3 regions of the Acetobacterium sp. MES1 genome follow, and region 2 is predicted to be linked to each of the others. Evidence: riboswitches for the same ligand, from Rfam matches in the RefSeq annotation. Region 2 holds a riboswitch; each other region holds the start of a gene.
The links. A riboswitch is a leader RNA that binds a small molecule or an ion and turns the genes downstream of it on or off. The one in region 2 is predicted to bind cobalamin.
Positions count from the first base shown of each region.

Region 1: linked by a shared signal. The riboswitch ahead of BI182_RS05835 (anaerobic ribonucleoside triphosphate reductase) and the one ahead of BI182_RS03500 (energy-coupling factor ABC transporter permease) in region 2 are both predicted to bind cobalamin.
Region 3: linked by a shared signal. The riboswitch ahead of BI182_RS02800 (alcohol dehydrogenase catalytic domain-containing protein) and the one ahead of BI182_RS03500 (energy-coupling factor ABC transporter permease) in region 2 are both predicted to bind cobalamin.

Region 1 covers NZ_MJUY01000013.1:399,564-405,456, forward strand. The annotation lists gene BI182_RS05815 (MFS transporter) at 1-173, shown strand, start outside; gene BI182_RS05820 (FMN-binding protein) at 267-653, opposite strand; gene BI182_RS05825 (MarR family winged helix-turn-helix transcriptional regulator) at 669-1,133, opposite strand; gene BI182_RS05830 (HAD hydrolase family protein) at 1,345-2,673, shown strand; cobalamin riboswitch at 2,738-2,886, shown strand; gene BI182_RS05835 (anaerobic ribonucleoside triphosphate reductase) at 3,012-5,372, shown strand; gene nrdG (anaerobic ribonucleoside-triphosphate reductase activating protein) at 5,369-5,875, shown strand.
Region 2 covers NZ_MJUY01000011.1:42,317-48,209, forward strand. The annotation lists gene BI182_RS03490 (FtsX-like permease family protein) at 1-259, shown strand, start outside; gene BI182_RS03495 (putative bifunctional diguanylate cyclase/phosphodiesterase) at 461-2,497, opposite strand; cobalamin riboswitch at 2,696-2,873, shown strand; gene BI182_RS03500 (energy-coupling factor ABC transporter permease) at 3,058-3,804, shown strand; gene BI182_RS03505 (energy-coupling factor ABC transporter substrate-binding protein) at 3,782-4,081, shown strand; gene cbiQ (cobalt ECF transporter T component CbiQ) at 4,117-4,818, shown strand; gene BI182_RS03515 (energy-coupling factor ABC transporter ATP-binding protein) at 4,811-5,653, shown strand; gene hemA (glutamyl-tRNA reductase) at 5,628-5,893, shown strand, end outside.
Region 3 covers NZ_MJUY01000009.1:41,125-47,017, forward strand. The annotation lists gene BI182_RS02785 (5'-nucleotidase) at 1-376, opposite strand, end outside; gene BI182_RS02790 (hypothetical protein) at 702-908, opposite strand; gene trpD (anthranilate phosphoribosyltransferase) at 918-2,030, opposite strand; gene BI182_RS02800 (alcohol dehydrogenase catalytic domain-containing protein) at 2,105-3,136, opposite strand; cobalamin riboswitch at 3,253-3,427, opposite strand; gene BI182_RS02805 (tocopherol cyclase family protein) at 3,515-4,492, opposite strand; gene BI182_RS02810 (DUF92 domain-containing protein) at 4,535-5,389, opposite strand; gene BI182_RS02815 (diacylglycerol/polyprenol kinase family protein) at 5,403-5,893, opposite strand, start outside.

The sequences.
Region 1 (5,893 bases), on a different contig from region 2:
GCGCTTTTTCGGCTCCCTTTATTGTGCCGGTGATCTATAATTACTATGGCACCGAAATCGGCTATACCAATGTATTTATTACTCTGACCCTCGTATTTGCAGTGGTGGCCATTGTGGTAGCGGTGTTTGGTAAGGAAACGATGGGGATCACCCTGGAAGAGATAAATCAGTAGGATACAGAAACGAAACAGCCTGTTGTCGATTAAAAGACAACAGGCTGTTTCGTTTCTTTAGAACGTTTATAAAATCAGACAACTTTAACGGCATCACTGGGATAAGGCATTTTCAATCGACTTGAGATAGGCTTTGCTGGACACCGTGGCACCGCTGATGGTGTCGACGGTGGTATTTTGTTTTTCGATCACCGCATGAATAAGGGCGTCAGTCACCTCGGGCTTTTCCATGGTGACGGTTTTGACCACCGCAATGTTTGAAATCTGGTGATCAGCCACGCTGACGGCGACTTCATTGCTCCAGCGCCCGGCCGTATAAACACCGGTATAGGTGCCGTCTTCAATTCCTTTTAGATCGACGGGGTTAATCGCCAGATTTTCCCCAGCTTCCAGGCCGTTGGTGATGTAAAAAACGCCACCGGCGCCGACCAGTACCAATACCCCCAGAATACTGAGAAGAATAATTATTGCTTTTTTCATCTGCTTTTCCTCCTGTTATTTTGATTCCTGGTCCATTTTTTCCAGGTTGGCCAGCAATTTTTCAATAACCGACCGGGTCATTGCCAGTTCTTCGTCAGATATACCATCAAATAATTTTTCGGTAAAGATTTCTGATTTCTGCTGACTTTCTGTGCCAAACGAATCAACCGCATCGGTTAGCTTAATCCGGGTGATCCGGGCGTCATGGGGATCTTTTTCCATCACAACAAAGCCTTTTTGTTCCAGTTTAAGCGCCACCTGTTTGACATTCTGATGGGAACTGCCCATGCTTTTTGCTACTTCCTTAAGGGTTGGGTCGTGATCAAAAATATTCTGCACCACAATGGTCAGCAGCCATTGCTTGGTTGTCAAGTTGTATTCTTTCAGTTCCCGTTCCAACAGGGTGTCCATCTGGTTGGCGACGACTTGGACACCGCCAAAGATGAATTTTTGATCGGGCATTGAATCCATATTGTCCAAAATATAACCTCCACTTATCAATTAAGGTAATACATTACCTTAATTGATAATACATTACCTTTTTTTATCTGTCAATACTTTTTAGAAAAATTAATCTGTTTCTGAAAAAAGTTAAGGGGTATCTGTATTTGAAAGGGTTTGCAGAAATTTAAGCGGCAGAAAATTTCAAATGTGTGTTATTATAGACAGGCATCAGAAAGAGGAGAAGGTTATGCCAAAAGTAGGAATGCGAATTTTTAAAACATTTATAGCGGTTTATCTCTGCTTCTTAATCTATTTATTAAGAGGCGAGCAAGGCTCCCCCTTCTATTCGGCGATTGCGGCGATTTTATGCATGCAGCCCTATGTTTCCAATAGCTTTAAGGTAGCCATGAATCGAACCCTGGGCACCTTTATCGGTGGGGCGATGGGGTTGGGGTTGCTTATTTTTGAGCGGAGCTTCATCCCGGTGGATATGCCGATGCTGCAATATCTGGTGGTATCCTTGTGCGTTATCCCACTCATTTATTTTACGGTGGCCATCAAAAAACCAACGGCATCTTATATTACCTGTGTGGTTTTTTTAAGCATTACAGTGACCCATGGGGCCGATGTGAATCCGCTGATTTTTACCATTGACCGGATCGTGGACACCCTTATCGGAATCTTTGTGTCATTGGGAGTCAACGCGTTTCACTTGCCCCGGCGCAGAAACAGAAAAACGCTCTTTGTCACCAATCTGGATGGATCGTTGTTGAATTCCCAGGTCGAAATCAGCAGTTACTCCAGAATAAAACTAAACACCATGATCCGCCAGGGCGCTTTGATTACCATTGCCACGACCAGAAGTGCCGAAACCCTGCTGCCCCTGCTGGAAGGCGTCGAAATAAAGGTTCCCGTTATCATGATGAATGGGGCGGTTTGGTATGATCTGGAAAAACGAAGTTATTTAAGCTGCAAAAAAATGAATCCGGAAGTGGCCAGGCAACTGATTGCTGTTTTTGAAAAACGGGAGCTGAATTGTTTTACCCACACCATCATCAATGATGTCCTCCATGTTTATTACACCAGGCTTATTAATCCGGTGGAAGAAAAAATCTATCATTCCAAAAAGCGACTCCCGGAACAGAGCTATGTGTGCGGCGAGGTGCCAAATGATCAAAGCGTCTTATCGATTATGGCAGTGGATCAGAAGGTGACGATCGTCCAGGTTAAAGCGGCCATCATGAAGCTGGAAATTGCCTCAGCGGTTAATGTTGAGTGCTATCCGGATGATCAACATCCGGGCTATTACTTTCTCGAAATAACCAGCCGGGAAGCCTCGGTGAAAAATGCCATCATGGATATGAAAGCCCGATATGCGACCGATACAGTGATTGCGTTTGGCAATGACATCAGGAATGCAGCGATGCTGGAAGCCGCCGATTTTGCTTATGTGGTTGAAAATGCATCCATTGAACTAAAAGAAATGGGCTGGCCGCAGATCGGAGCGAATGACGATGATGCAGTGGTCAAGACCATCAGTCGCCATTTTTACGCGAAACCGGGGAGCTTTAAATAATGATAACCGTTTGCAGATAACAACCGGTTTGACACCACATCTTGTATGTGATAAAATTAAAACAACCAAATATGAAGATAATGGTGCTGTGCCAACCGGTGCAGCATGGGGGAAGCCGGTGCAAATCCGGCACGGTCCCGCCGCTGTAAGGGGGAGATTTTTTTAAAAAGATCAAGCCTAAGTCAGATTACCCGCCGTTATTCGTCACACCAGACTCTACGCGTGATAGAGGGTGTTTGAGCCAAGCAATCTGAGGCCTCTTGACCCACGCCGTCGAGAGGTTTTTCAATGCCCGAAACAACAAAAAGACTCGCAGGAAAGTAGGAAAACAAACCAGGATGATTACGAAGATCAAAAAAAGAGATGGACGAGAAGCGCCTTTTAATATTGAAAAAATTGCCAATGCCATTTTTAAGGCCGCCAGTGAAATCGGCGGCCAGAATTATCAGACCGCCATGGAGCTATCTGAAAAAGTGGCCATCTATATCGAACAGGAAATGAACACCAAAACCCCGACGGTGGAAGAAATTCAGGATGCGGTGGAAAAAATTCTGATCGAAACCGGACATGCTAAAACCGCCAAGAAATATATTCTCTACCGGGCCGAGCGAACCCGAATCCGGGAAATGGATACCCGCTTGATGAAAATATATGAGGATCTGACCTTTAAAGAAGCCAAGGACAACGATGTTAAACGGGAAAATGCCAACATTGACGGCGACACCGCCATGGGGACGATGCTGAAGTATGGATCAGAGGGCGCTAAACAGTTTTATGAAATGTTTGTCCTCAATCCCGAGCATTCAACCGCTCATAAAGCCGGTGAAATCCACATTCACGATATGGATTTTTTAACCCTGACCACTACCTGCTGTCAGATTGATTTAGAACGCTTATTTAAAGATGGGTTTTCGACTGGTCACGGCCATCTCCGGGAACCCAACGATATTCAGAGTTATTCGGCGCTGGCCTGCATTGCCATTCAGTCCAACCAGAATGATCAGCATGGCGGACAGAGTATTCCCAACTTTGACTATGCCATGGTGCCGGGGGTGAAAAAAACTTTTATCCGGCTCTATCGGGAGAATTTGGCCAAGGCCCTGACCTTATTGACCGATACCAAAAATGCTTTAGCCAAGGTAAAGGCCATCAGTGAAGATATCGAAAAGAAACTGGGGTTAAAGCCCGAGCTAAATCAACCGAAGAATTATCTGGAAGCCGAAGCCCGGAGTTTGGCGTTATGGATAGCGGATGCCAACAGCATCAGCCGGGCTCAGAATTTTGCCATGGAAAATGCCGAACGGGAAATTGACCGCAGTGTTTATCAATCCATGGAGGCCTTTGTTCACAATCTCAACACCATGCACAGTCGGGCTGGGGCTCAGATTCCGTTTAGTTCCATCAACTACGGGATGGATACCTCAATTGAGGGGCGTCTGGTCATAAAAAACCTGCTGTTAGCGACGGAGGCCGGGTTGGGGAATGGCGAAACCCCGATTTTCCCAATCCATATTTTCAAGGTGAAAGAAGGGGTTAATTATAATCCCTGGGATCCCAATTATGATTTGTTTAAATTGGCTTGTCGGGTTAGTGCCAAGCGCCTGTTTCCGAATTTTTCCTTTCTGGATGCACCCTATAACCTGAAATATTATCAGGCTGGCCAGCCGGAAACAGAAATTGCCTATATGGGCTGTCGTACCCGGGTGATCGGTAATGTCCATGATCCCAGTCGGGAAATCACCTATGGCCGGGGAAACCTAAGTTTTACCACCATCAATCTGCCCCGGATTGCCCTAAACAGCAAGGGGAATCCGGACGTGTTTTTTACTGAGTTGGATCAGAAAATTGATCTGGTGATTGAGCAGTTGCTGGAACGGTTTGAAATTCAGGCCCACAAAAAAGTTAAAAACTTTCCTTTCCTAATGGGCCAGGGCGTTTGGATTGATTCTGCAGATCTGACCGACGAGATGGAAATCCGGGAAGTACTGAAACACGGCACCCTGAGTATGGGCTTTATCGGCCTGGCGGAATGCCTGACGGTTTTAACCGGCAAACACCATGGCGAAGCGGCAGACGTACAGGAGCTGGGGCTTGCAATTATTGGCCACATGCGCAAGCGGATGGATGAAACCAGTCAGGTCTATGGCATGAACTTTACCCTGCTGGGCACCCCGGCCGAAGGGACTGCTGGCCGCTTTGTCAAGCTGGACAAACAGGTCTTTGGTGAAATCCCCGGGGTAACGGATCGGGAGTATTATACCAATTCGTTTCATATTCCGGTTTACTACCCCACCAGTGCCTATGAAAAAATTACCCTGGAAGCGCCCTATCATGAGTTGACCAACGCCGGACACATCACCTATGTGGAAATGGACGGTGATCCGCTTGATAATCTGGAAGCCTTTGAGAAGGTGGTTCGGGCGATGAAGGAAGCTGGCATCGGCTATGGTTCGATCAATCATCCGGTAGATCGCGACCCGGTTTGCGGCTATACCGGCATCATCGGCGATGTGTGCCCGAATTGTGGACGAAGCGAAGGCGATGTTCCCTTTGAGCGGATTCGTCGGATTACCGGTTATCTGGTGGGCACCCTGGATCGTTTTAATGATGCCAAAAAAGCGGAAGTAAGGGATCGAATCAATCATTTCAATGCGACCAGTCAAATGGCTGGTGGGGAACGGTTGGAGCAATTGCAGTGACCTCCCAAATACGAATCGCCGGGGTCGTCAAGGAATCGATCGTCGATGGCCCGGGTATCCGCTTGGTGGTTTTTGCCCAGGGCTGCCCCCATCATTGCGAGGGCTGCCACAACCCGGCCACCCATGATTTTAACGGCGGTCAACTGGTGGCGATAGACGCCATCATTGACGAAATGAAAAAGAATCCGCTACTGGATGGCATCACCCTAAGCGGTGGCGAACCCTTTTTGCAGCCCGAGGGCTTTAGCGAGCTGGCCAAATGCGCCCAGGCAGCCGGTTTTCATGTGATGACCTATACGGGCTACACCTTTGAAACGCTGTTGGAAAAAAAGGATCAGCGGTGGCAGCGACTGCTCAGGTATACTGATCTGCTCGTGGATGGAAGATTTGAAGCGGAACAAAAAAGTTTGCTGCTAAAATTCCGGGGCTCACATAATCAGCGGATTATTGATGTAAAAAAATCACAGCAGAAAAACCAGCTGGTACTTAGCGAGATCAGCTAAAAATCAATCAAAAGCAAT
Region 2 (5,893 bases):
GAAGGTGGGAATGGATAAAACCGAGGTTAAAAAAACCATCCGTAAGCAGATTCTGATGGTGTTCTTTTTGCCCCTGGCCGGTGCCATTGTTCATGTGGCTTTTGCCTTCCCGGTGATCACCAAAATGCTGGCTGCCTTCCGGCTGACCAACGTAACGCTGATCTTTTTATGCACTCTGGCTGGTGTTGTCGTTTATGCCCTGGTTTATACCGGCGTCTATCTGCTCACCGCCAGATCATACTATAAGATGATTCATTAAGAACAACTGCGGCAACTAAAAAATCCCCGATTTCAGGGGATTTTTGACTATCAAAAAAGATAACCTAGTACCGACAATTGTTACATCATGTTGTGACCTAGGGGTCAGACCCTACGCATCGGGGCGGACATGGCAGAGCCTGTCCGATCCCGCAGCGAACAACAGATTAACAATTGGTCGGTACGGTAGTTTGTGCGTTTCCTATTTCAGGGGATTTTTTTGAAGTAGTGCTTCCATGTCTTTAACGCTCATGGGTTTGCCAAACATAAAGCCCTGAATGCAATCGCAGTTGTTGGCTTTTAAATAGTCCAGTTGGGTGCTGTTTTCAATACCTTCGGCAACAATGTGGGCATCCAGGTTATGACCAAGTGAAATGATATCGCCGACAATGCGGATTGAGGAATCCTGATCGGAGAGATCATCAATAAAGGATTTGTCAATTTTTAAGGTGTCAATCGGCAGCCGCCTTAGATAGCTCAGGGACGAAAACCCGGTGCCAAAATCATCCAGGGAAATTCGGACATTTAACGCTTTGATTTCATTGAGCATGTCAATGGTTTCTTCGATGTTATCGATAAAGAGGGATTCGGTAATTTCCAGTTCCAACTGCCTGGGATCCATGCTGGTTTCGGAAAGAACGTTTTTAACCGTGTCGACAAAGTTTTTGTCCCGCATTTGCACCGCCGAGACATTCACCGAGACGCAGAGATTCTGATCAAAACGCATATCCAGTTCCTTGAATTTATGACAGGCGGTCAGAAGCACCCAGTGGCCGATGCCGATGATCAGCCCCATTTCTTCAGCCAGGGGGATAAAGTTCATCGGAGCAACCCGGCCATAGTGGGGGGAGTCCCAGCGGATCAGGGCTTCAAAGCCGCGGATGCGATGATCCTCGGCATTAAACTGAGGCTGATACTCAATGAAAAATTCCTTATTCTCATAGGCTTTCAAGAGCAGGGATTCCATTTGAATCTTATTAAGAATTTCTTCTTTCATGTCCGGTCTGAAAAATTGAATGTTATTGCGGCCCAGCTCTTTGGCCTTGTACATTGAGGTATCGGCACTGTTAAGCAGCTCAATGGGATCCTTGCCATCCTGCGGGAAGACCGAGATACCGAAGCTGGCACTGACTTTAAATTCTGAGCAGCTGGTTTTGATTTTATCACATAGTTCATTGCGCAGGCTTTCCACGTAGTTGTAAGCAGCATCTTCTTTGATATTCCGCTGAATGATCAGGGCAAATTCATCGCCGCCCAATCGGCCAAGTAAATCATCTTCATGAACGAGCTCCTTCAAACGCTTGGCAGTATACCTTAAATAGTCGTCACCATAGAGATGGCCCATGGTATCATTGATTTTTTTAAAATTATCCAGATCGATAAAGACAATAAAAAAGGATGCCTTTTCATTTTCGGAAAGATTAACGAGCAGATGCAAGCGTTCCAGAATCATTTTGCGATTAGGGAGCTCGGTCAGACCATCGTAATACGCCAGAAAATGGAGCCGTTCTTCGTTCTTCCTTATTTCTTCATTGAAGGCCTGAAGTTCCTGATTCTGAACGGTCAGTGTCTTTTTGGTAAGGATTAGTTTTTTGTAGAGCCGGGCAATTTTTTCTTTTTGCGAAGTAACCGCATTCAGACGAACCACGGCTTTATCATAGCGATTCAAATTCAGATAAAAAGTTGCTGAAGCCAGGCAGAAAATAAAGCAGAACAGCAGATTTTGAATTAAAAAATAAACCGGGCTAAAAAGAAATCCGTCAACTGGCAACAAAAAGGTGACATACAAGCCGCAGACAAAGGTGGTTATGGCAATGTAATAAAGCATCGTTATTTTTAATCGCATCAGTGAAAGGATAATCATCACAAACGAAACAGACCATACTGCCGGACCGATAATCTGGTAGTATTGGACGACGATAAAAGCCAGAGTGATGGATTGGGTGAGTGAAACGAGATGATCAAATAAATTGATGGCCAATTCTTTTCGGGAAATGAATTCAAAGCTTAGCCCCAGCAATAAAAATATCCCGCTGTTTAACAGTACCTCAAATAAATTGCCGTCCCAAAAAAAGTACACAACAATGATATTGGCCAGGGCGCCCAAAAATAAAAGGGGCGACGCCCACATACAGGTGATTAGATTTTGATAATATAATATTTGGGCAGGATCATCTTCGGCATTTAATAAATCGAACACAACCGGTATGGTTCGCTTGAATTTAATGTTGTTCATCATACCACCTCTTTACCATTAAAGAATTACAAATATGCTGCTCTATTGTATCATTTTTGGGATCTGATTGCGAGTGATAGAACGCTAACTAAAAAATTATCTGCAGTGATTTCAGGAAAGCCGTTTTTTAGCCTTAAGGCATCTAAAAAAACCTGTACTTTTGTCATATCCATGTTATAATATAAACACAATTAAATAAGAAATGTAAAAAATCATTTAGGATGAAAATTTCATTGAGGGAATCTGGTTAGAATCCAGAACGATCCGGTCACTGTAATTAGTTATGTCTCCTTAATATGTCACTGGGCACGTATTGTCTGGGAAGGCAAGGGGAATAAACGCTATAAGTCAGGAAACCTACTAAAATGATGTACTAAAGTGTCCTTCCAGGGAAAAGGGAAGTTAGTAACATTAACAAAAGTTGGTTCTTTGGCGTTTAGTTATCGAATTGATGAATACGTATAATGATGAAACCTTTTTTCCCATCGTAATGTGGGTAAAAGGTTTTTTTTTCGGAAAGGTTTTTTCAAGAGGTTATAAAAATATGGAGGTTGATCGTTAAGATGAAAAAAGCAAAAAGAACCATGACCGTTGCCGGTATTGTGTTTTTTATGGTCGTTCTGGCATCACAGCCAGTCAACGCCATGCATATCATGGAAGGGTTTCTGCCGATTGGCTGGGCAGTCTTCTGGTGGATATGTTCCCTACCGTTTATCGCATTTGGATTATATCAGGTGGGAAAAATATTTAAAGATAAACCCGAACAAAAAGTGCTGTTAGCCATTGCCACGGCGTTCACCTTTGCTTTATCAGCGTTTAAACTTCCTTCGGTAACTGGCAGCTCTTCACATATGACCGGGATTGGTTTGGGTGCCATTGTACTGGGTCCCTTTGCCACTGTAGTGGTTGGTACCATTGCGCTATTGTTTCAGGCGCTGCTGTTGGCTCATGGCGGACTGACAACCCTGGGCGCCAATGCCTTTTCAATGGCAATTGTGGGATCTTTTGTGGCTTATGGGATTTACAAAGGTTTGTCAAAACTCAACGTGCCGAAGGCCTTAACCGTTTTTCTGGCGGCGTGTTTAGCCGATCTGGCAACCTATGTAACCACTTCCATCCAGTTGGGCCTGGCTTTCCCGGATCCGGTTGGCGGGATTGCCGCTTCAATGGTTAAGTTTTTAAGTATCTTTGCGATTACCCAGATACCGCTGGCCATTATCGAAGGTATTTTAACCGTCCTGGTAGTTAATGCTATTTACCAATATAAAGAAAAGGGGATTATTTCCAATGAAACTCTCACTGATAACTAAAGTTATTCTGGTTTTGCTGATTGGCGCCCTGATTGTTATCCCTCAGATTGCTTTGCCGGACGCTGAATTTTCGGGAGCCGATGATGCCGCCGGAACAGCTATCACCACAATCGATGAAAATTATGTGCCCTGGTTTGAAAGTTTGTTTGATCCCGGCGATCTGGAAGAAAACCTATTTCATTTCCAACAGCTGCTAGGCGTCGGCGGACTGGGAATCTGCTTTTTCTATCTTTATAAAAAATCGAAAAAAAATGAAAAGGCTGATAAATCAGCTTAGCCAAATATTAACAGCATCTTTAGAAGGAGACGGACATGATTGATCGTTTTGCCCATACCAATAAACTCAGTAATGCCAATCCTACTGTCAAAGTAGTGGTTTCATTGGTCATGCTCCTGTCAGTCTTTTTTATCAATCAACCCCTGTATATGGCAGGGGTTTTTGGTGTTATGGTGGGTTGTACCCTGCTGTGGGCAAAAATTCCGGTACGGATTTATCTACATACCTTGATTTTTGATTCGCTCTTTGTTATTCCCGGAGCCCTGGCGTTATTGTTTACGATCTCAAAAGGTGGCGGCGATTATTTATGGGCCGTTAACTTTTCCCAGTTCACCATCGGCATCACCACCACCAATCTGGTGCTGGCCAGTCTGGTTTTTTGCCGAGCTATGGCTGGTGTTTCCTGTATGCTTTTTTTAATTTACACCACCCCGGTAATGCAGATCGCCGGAGTCATGAAAAAAGCTCACATCAGTAATACGTTTTTAGAAATATTTATTTTAACCTACCGCTTCATCTTTGATTACTGGGACAAAATAAAACTGATGGCAACTGCGCAGGAACTGCGGTTTGGCTACCGTAATGTAAGAGTTGCACTCCAATCCATCGCAATGATGTTAAGCAATTTATTTCTCATGGCCATCCAGAGCTACGAGGAAATGACAAAAACCCTGGAGCTGAAGCAATACCAGGGAGACTTTCATGTAAGCTATCGGAAAGGTCTTAAAAATGATTAAAACAGAAAATTTAACCTATCAATATCCAGATGGCACCATCGCTCTCAAGGGGGTGTCGATTGACGGCAGCCGGGGCAATTGCATCGCCCTGATCGGCGAAAACGGGGCCGGCAAATCGACCCTGATGTCGGCCTTGATTGGGCTACTCAAGCCGACCGGGGGAACCGTTTTTTTTAAGGATCAACCTTTATCCTATCAGAAAAAAAAACTTTATGAATTTCGCAAATCGATTGGGCTGGTCATCCAGGAATCGGATAAGCAGGTCTTTTATTCCGGCATTTATGACGATGTGGCCTTTGCCCTGCGAAACATGGGCATGGCAGCGGAGCAAATCGATCAGCGGGTGCAGGCGGCCATGGAAGCGACTGGTATCACGCAGTTGGCTGACCGACCGGTTCACTATCTGAGTTATGGACAAAAGAAACGGGTGGCCATGGCCGGGGTGTTAGCCGTCGAGCCGGAGATCATCCTGATGGATGAACCGACCCTGGGGCTGGATCCCAAAAGCAAGGCCGGGGTTAAAGCGATTATTGAAGGCGCTTTGGCCAAAGGCATCAAGATTATTTTATCCAGCCATGATATGGATTTTATTTATGAATTTTGTGATTATACTTATGTGCTCCATCATGGCGGGGTACTGGTCGAAGGTGAAACCACCGACGTTTTTAAAAACACCGAAGCCCTGGAAACGGCCAGTCTGGAACAGGCGACGATGACTCGCCTGGAACAGTGTCTGGGGATTAAAGGGTTTCGCAGTATTGCCGCTCTGGAAGAAGCGATCAGGAATCAGAAAAAGGAGGTTCAAACGGATGAAACTGGTAGTAGCGGGCATTAATCATAAGGATACACCTTTAGAAATTCGGGAGAAAGGGGCTTTTCTCCATCGCACCCTGAATGAAGCGATCCGGACCCTTTTAGGTGAGCCGGATATCGCCGAGGTGATCATTCTGTCGACCTGCAACCGCAGCGAGATCTATGTGTCAACCCGCCACCCTGAAGCAGCTGGAAAGATCTTAACCGATTTTTATCTCAGCGAAAAATCAGCAGAACTGGCGCCCTATCTGTTTGTCAAAAA
Region 3 (5,893 bases), on a different contig from region 2:
TGGCGGAAAGAAAAAGATCGGTATTAAAGGCTTCCAGATAGGGCGCCAGCATGGCCCCGCTAACCAGTGCCGCCCGGGTGATATCCAATTGGTAATGCCTGATTGAGTTAAAAATCCGCAGACTACTATCGGCATTATTGCGGGACATCACAATGATTTCAGTCTTACGCTCATCCGAACCGATTTCATTAAGCTTCAGCAAGGCCTTAATCAGAGCAAAACCGGTTCCCGGCTTTAAAATATCGTTTTCATGTTCAATCTGATATTTTGTGTACGCGTCCACCCCTGCTTCATCAAAGATCCGATTTTCTTCCTCCAGATCAAAAAGCGCCCGGGAAGAGATTCCCACCACCAGACAGTTTTCAAATTTATGCATCCGTTTCCCCCTTCTTTCCCAATCTTATCGATAATTTAACCTTATTCACACAACTTATCCACATTATCCCGGGAAATCCGGTATAATGTGGATAAATAAGCCATTTTTTCCCCATCAGCCGGACACCCGGTTAAAAGTTATCCACAATCGATATCCCTGGATAACTTCAGCAAGGGTCAACGTTCCAGAAATTTTTCAGATATTAAAAGAACCTTTTTCGAAGAAAAAGGTTCTTTTAATTTTATGGTGTCACCCATTTATTCTGTTTTTATCATACCATTGATATCGAAATCCGTAAATATAACTTTAAAAATTTAGCGGCCATTCAAGCAAAAAAATCAGTTTCCTCCAGGGTCAACTTGACAATCCGGAGCTCGGTCAGTTCATCACCCAGCTCATTTTTTGTGGCGATCAATTGATCGAGTCCATTCTCCGGATAAACGCTGGCCTTGTTGATGCCAACCAGGGTAAATCCGCCATTTTCAGCCATTTTCAGATAACCTTCGGCCGCTTTTAACGCATAAAGAATCATCAACGCTGCCTAACCCTGAACCTTTTTTTCAAGCGCTGACAAAATCTTTAGGCCCTTAACACCATCACGATTCTGATAGTTGACCCAGGTCTTGAGTTTTTCCCAGGCCGCCCCATTATGAATCAGTTCCAGGGCCATTTCATAACCTTCCCGAATACTGGGCGCCTTGTCCCGTAAATACAGAATCAGTCCGGCATTTAAGGCAACAATATCTTCCCGGGTCTTGGTTTCTTTGCCTTTTAACAATCGGACAATACATAGCGCCGATTCTTCAACCGAATTAAAGGTGCGGATTTCATCCACAATTCCAGGAGTTATCAACATATCTTGTGGATTAAATGTATATTTTTCCACACTACCATCTTCTTTCAGCTCAGCAATATGGGTAGTACCGAGGGTTGAAGCCTCATCAATGGCCTGGTCGCCAACCTCGCCAAAAACCACAATGGCCCGTTTATAACCGATCTCCGCCATGATCTGGGGCACAAAATCCAGCATTTCTTTGGAGTAGACCCCTCTGACCCCATATTGCGGCAGCGCCGGGTTTGCCAGCGATGCCGAAATATTCAGCACACTGCCAAATGAAATTTGCGATAAAACCCGCCCCAGAGCTACCGGATGAACCTCCGGGCTCATCCCATTAAAAATACCAATCCCGGCCTTTTCGATGCTTTCTTTAACCAGATCGACATTAGAATCCATATCGATACCCAGGGCTTCCAGCACATCGATGGTACCACAGACCGAGGTCAAGGCCCGGGAACCGTGTTTAGCCATGGGGATTCCGGCAGCAGCGGCAATAATCGATGCCACGGTGCTGATATTAAAGGTTTTAAAACTATCCATCCCGGTGCCGCAGTTATCCACAATCGGAAACTCAGTGACCGGTTCCACCTTAAAGGTATCCACTTCATAAATCGCTTCAAAACTTCCGGCCACTTCTGCCGGGGTTGCCCCTTTCGCACTGAGGGCCGCTAAAAAAGCGCCCTGTTGCATGGCTGTTTGCTTATCACTTAATATTTCCATGAACATTTCTTTGGAATCATCTTTTGACAGGTTTTCCTTATTGATCAGCTGGGTAATCACCTGACCATAATCTTTCATGCTGATTGTTTTTTCCATTTAATTGCTCCTTTAATTTTTCTTTCTTATTTATTAATTCACTACTGCTTCGATCTCACTTTGACAGACGGCCATCACTTCATCACCACAATGGTTGAATAACCATCGCTGTTTCTAATATAGTCCATTCCCCGTTCCAGTTCTTCCAGTTTGACCCGATGAGAAATAAGTGGCCGGACATCAATTTTTCTTGATTCAAGCAGGGTTTTGGCCTTTTGACTATGCTTAACACTGCAGCCATAAGATCCGACTACGGTAATTTCCTTGTAGTGAATCCGGTTGATGTCCAGTTGGAAGTCTTCATTGCGGCTTAGTCCACTGAAATAACCGAGCGTTCCCTGTTTTCTGAGGATTTCCAGGGCCAGATCAAAGGCCTCTGGCCCTGGACAGCAGGGGATTACTCCGTCGACTCCATGACCATTGCTGCAACTCTTTAACTGATCGAGCAGATCTGGCTCATCGCCGCTAAAAACGGCATCAAATCCCAAGGCTTTGCCACGGTTACGACGCTCTTCATTGGCTTCGATCAGGATCACATTTTGGATTCCTTCCGCTTTCGCCACAAACAGGTTAAGCAGGCCCAAACGGCCGCCACCGATAATGACCAGCGCCGCTTTCCGGTTCAACTGAAGGCGATCCTGAATGTTGACACAACAGGCCAGTGGTTCAATAAACGATATTTCTTCATAAGCCAGATCATCATTCCGAATCAGATTGACAATCTTGGATTTGATCGCCTGCTTATCAATTTTGATCACTTCCTGAAAACCACCATCAAAATTAAAGCCCATAATCTTAATCTGATCACAAAGATTATCCTGACCACTTTTACAATAGTCGCAAACCCCACAGGAAATCCCCGGATGAATAGACACCCGTTGACCTACCGGATAACCATTTACATTTTTGCCTCTGGCAATGATCTCGCCGGCAATTTCATGTCCCAATACCCGGGGATAAACCAGATCCCGTTGGCCCATGGTGGCACATTTTAAATCAGTTCGGCAAATATTGCAGGCTCTGACCTTAACAAGCATCTCGCCATCACCACAGACCGGCATGTCCTTATCTTTTATCACCAATTCTCCCGGTTTTTCCAATACCACTGCTTTCAATTCGTCCCTCGCTTATTTTTTATTCTCTGGTCACTGTTTACAAAGCCTTTAAATCCTTTTTAAACAAAAAAAAGCTACGCCAACAAAGCGTAGACTTTCCACATCTCTCATCATCTAATTCTCAGGCAGGTCTTCTGACTCATGATCCTCATCGCTGTCGCCTTCCCATTTTTTAACAGTGGCATCCAGACAGCAATTCCCAATTTACAGCGGCGGGCCCGTATAAGCTTCTCACTTATTTTCCTATTCTCCCCGAGGGGCACCTGAAAATGATTATTTAATTTGACTTATTATATCATACTTGCAATCCCCAATAAAACACCTTTTTGGCAACTTCAATAAATGATTCTGCCTGACAATGGGTTTTATTTATTCGGATTCTTGCTTCACTGCAACCCCTTCCTCCAGACAAATCTCCATCCCCGCTTCGCTGCTGATGCTCTCAAAGATGATATTGCCCTGATTGTTTGTTAAACGCAGCCAAACCTTGGCGGTGATACTCTCGACAATCTCGCGATCCATCAGTCCGTCCACCGGCGCCCGCAGCCGTCCGCCACTGGCCATCTGTGCTTTAAAAGCGAGGGCCCCATTCGGACCTTCAAGTTCCCCAGCGCAGGTTCCCTTTGTGGTATCGACCTCCCATTTCTCCAACCGGGAAAAATTATAGGTCGCAAAACGGCGGGTAATCCCGCTAAAATCAGTGAAGTAAGCAAAGAAACCGGGAAATTCCATCCCTAAAAAAGGAATATTCGCCCGTGAAAAGACAAATGAAGCATCGCCAGCCTCAAAATGGCTGGCCTGTAACCAGAGATAGGTCTTAGGAAAGGATCGGCCATAGTCTTTTTCAATGTAACCGACTCCGCCATTAAAATCCATCAACTCCCCATCCAGATCAATCTCACCCTTTATTTCATGATACAAATGAATAATAGCGTGGTAGCATTCCATAAAAGGCACTAGTCCAAAAGGCCCCATGATCCCCGGGTGCTTTAAACCCTTGGGAAAGGGATGGCTATTGTGAAAGGTCAACCGCCCTTTGATACTGCCTTCCGCCGTATCGACATTCAGCGATAGGCCCTGGGCGTTAAAACTATTATTCTCAATCTCCACATCAAACCGATCCGTTCTGGCATTGAACTCGGGATAGGGAAAATGATGATACCAGGTTTTTCCGGTGACAGCATTGATGACCTGGATAAAAGCCTGCCGGTTCCCCTGGGGATCGATGGCCATTCCCGGAATAATGGCAATGGCATGTTTGCGATCGGCGCTGATGCATTTAAAATACCAGCCTTCAAAATAGCGGCGTTTTTTGTTTTTTCCCTGAAAATAAGCCTGCTTAATCATCCGTTTTCTCCTTTCCTCAAAACGATTGCCCCATCCCGGCCGTTACTGCAGCTGGACAAAAAGCAGTACCAGGCTGGCGGCCAGCAATGAACTGGCAAAATTAACAAAGTCATTGTTGACAAAGGCCAGCCCACTATAAAGCTGATTGGGCTTATTATTATCCACCGGTTTTTCGGTCAGCTCACCGGTTTCATGGCTGATATATTTGGCCTGGAAAGCAGCACCCATAAAGCTATCCAGTACTGATCCCAGTAGCCCGCCAAAGGTAATCATCAGGATTTGCATTAATAAAAGCACCCCACTGTTGCCTGCCGCCAACTGGTAAAGACCATAGGTCAAGGCTACCACGGCCGACCCACCCAGCGAAGCCAAAAAACCCAGCGGACTGACTCCCCCGGAAAGTCCGGGGCTGACCGGTTTTAAGGTAAGTAACGAAACCGGGGCCTTCTTACTGAGAATCCCGATTTCCGAAGCCCAGGTATCGGCATTGCAGGCCGCAAAGGATGCCGCCACTGCCACCAGATAGGCGGGGTTTTGCGATAAGGCAAAGGGAATCGCCATAATCAGTGCGGCCCCACCATTGGCGCCCACTTGAACCAGATCCCGGGGGCCGGACTTGGCATGCATCCGAACCTCAATGGGATCTTTCAAGCTGGCTTTGAAATGCGATAAAAAGGTGGAGCTGAAAAAAAATACCATCAGTAACATTAAAAACAGCGTCCCTCCGGCCAGGTAAAGGCTGACGGCCAGAAAGAAGGCTCCCAGCGCCGCCGATAGGGTTAAGGCATTGCGCCTTAAGGCAAAAACAGAAACCGCCAGCGACAAAAAAATATATATCACGTGTTCCAGGGTCGATCCGGTCTGAGCTGCCAGACTATACTGTGTTAAATTTTCCACTTTGCACCTCCAATCAGACAAATAAAAAATAATAGGCTCCGGCACTGACCAGAGGCACAGTCAGATTATCGAGCCCCAACGGGGTTGCGGCTTCCAGCACGGTTGCCAGCAGCGCTAGGGTAATGGCTGGGATCAGTACCTGAGGCTGACCAGTTGCTGCCAGCAGGAGTGTCGTCACCAGAAACGAAGCGCCCAGCATGGTCAGACTGCCCGACAACGTTTTTTCGGAACCGAGGATTTGATACGGCCACTTTGGCCACCGGGTTCCCACCACGGCAGCCAGACCATCGCCGTAACCCATAATCAGAATCCCCACGCCGCCAACCACCGGGTTATTAAGCGGCCCAAAGGTAATCAGGGCCAGCAGCAATAGTGAAATGGCATAGTAGACCGTACCCAAATCACCCTTTCCGCCCCCCCGTTCCATTGACGAAAAGATCTGAAAACGATAGGACAGATAATTCAGGATCACAAAACAAGCCGGTACCACCGCTGCCCAAAAGG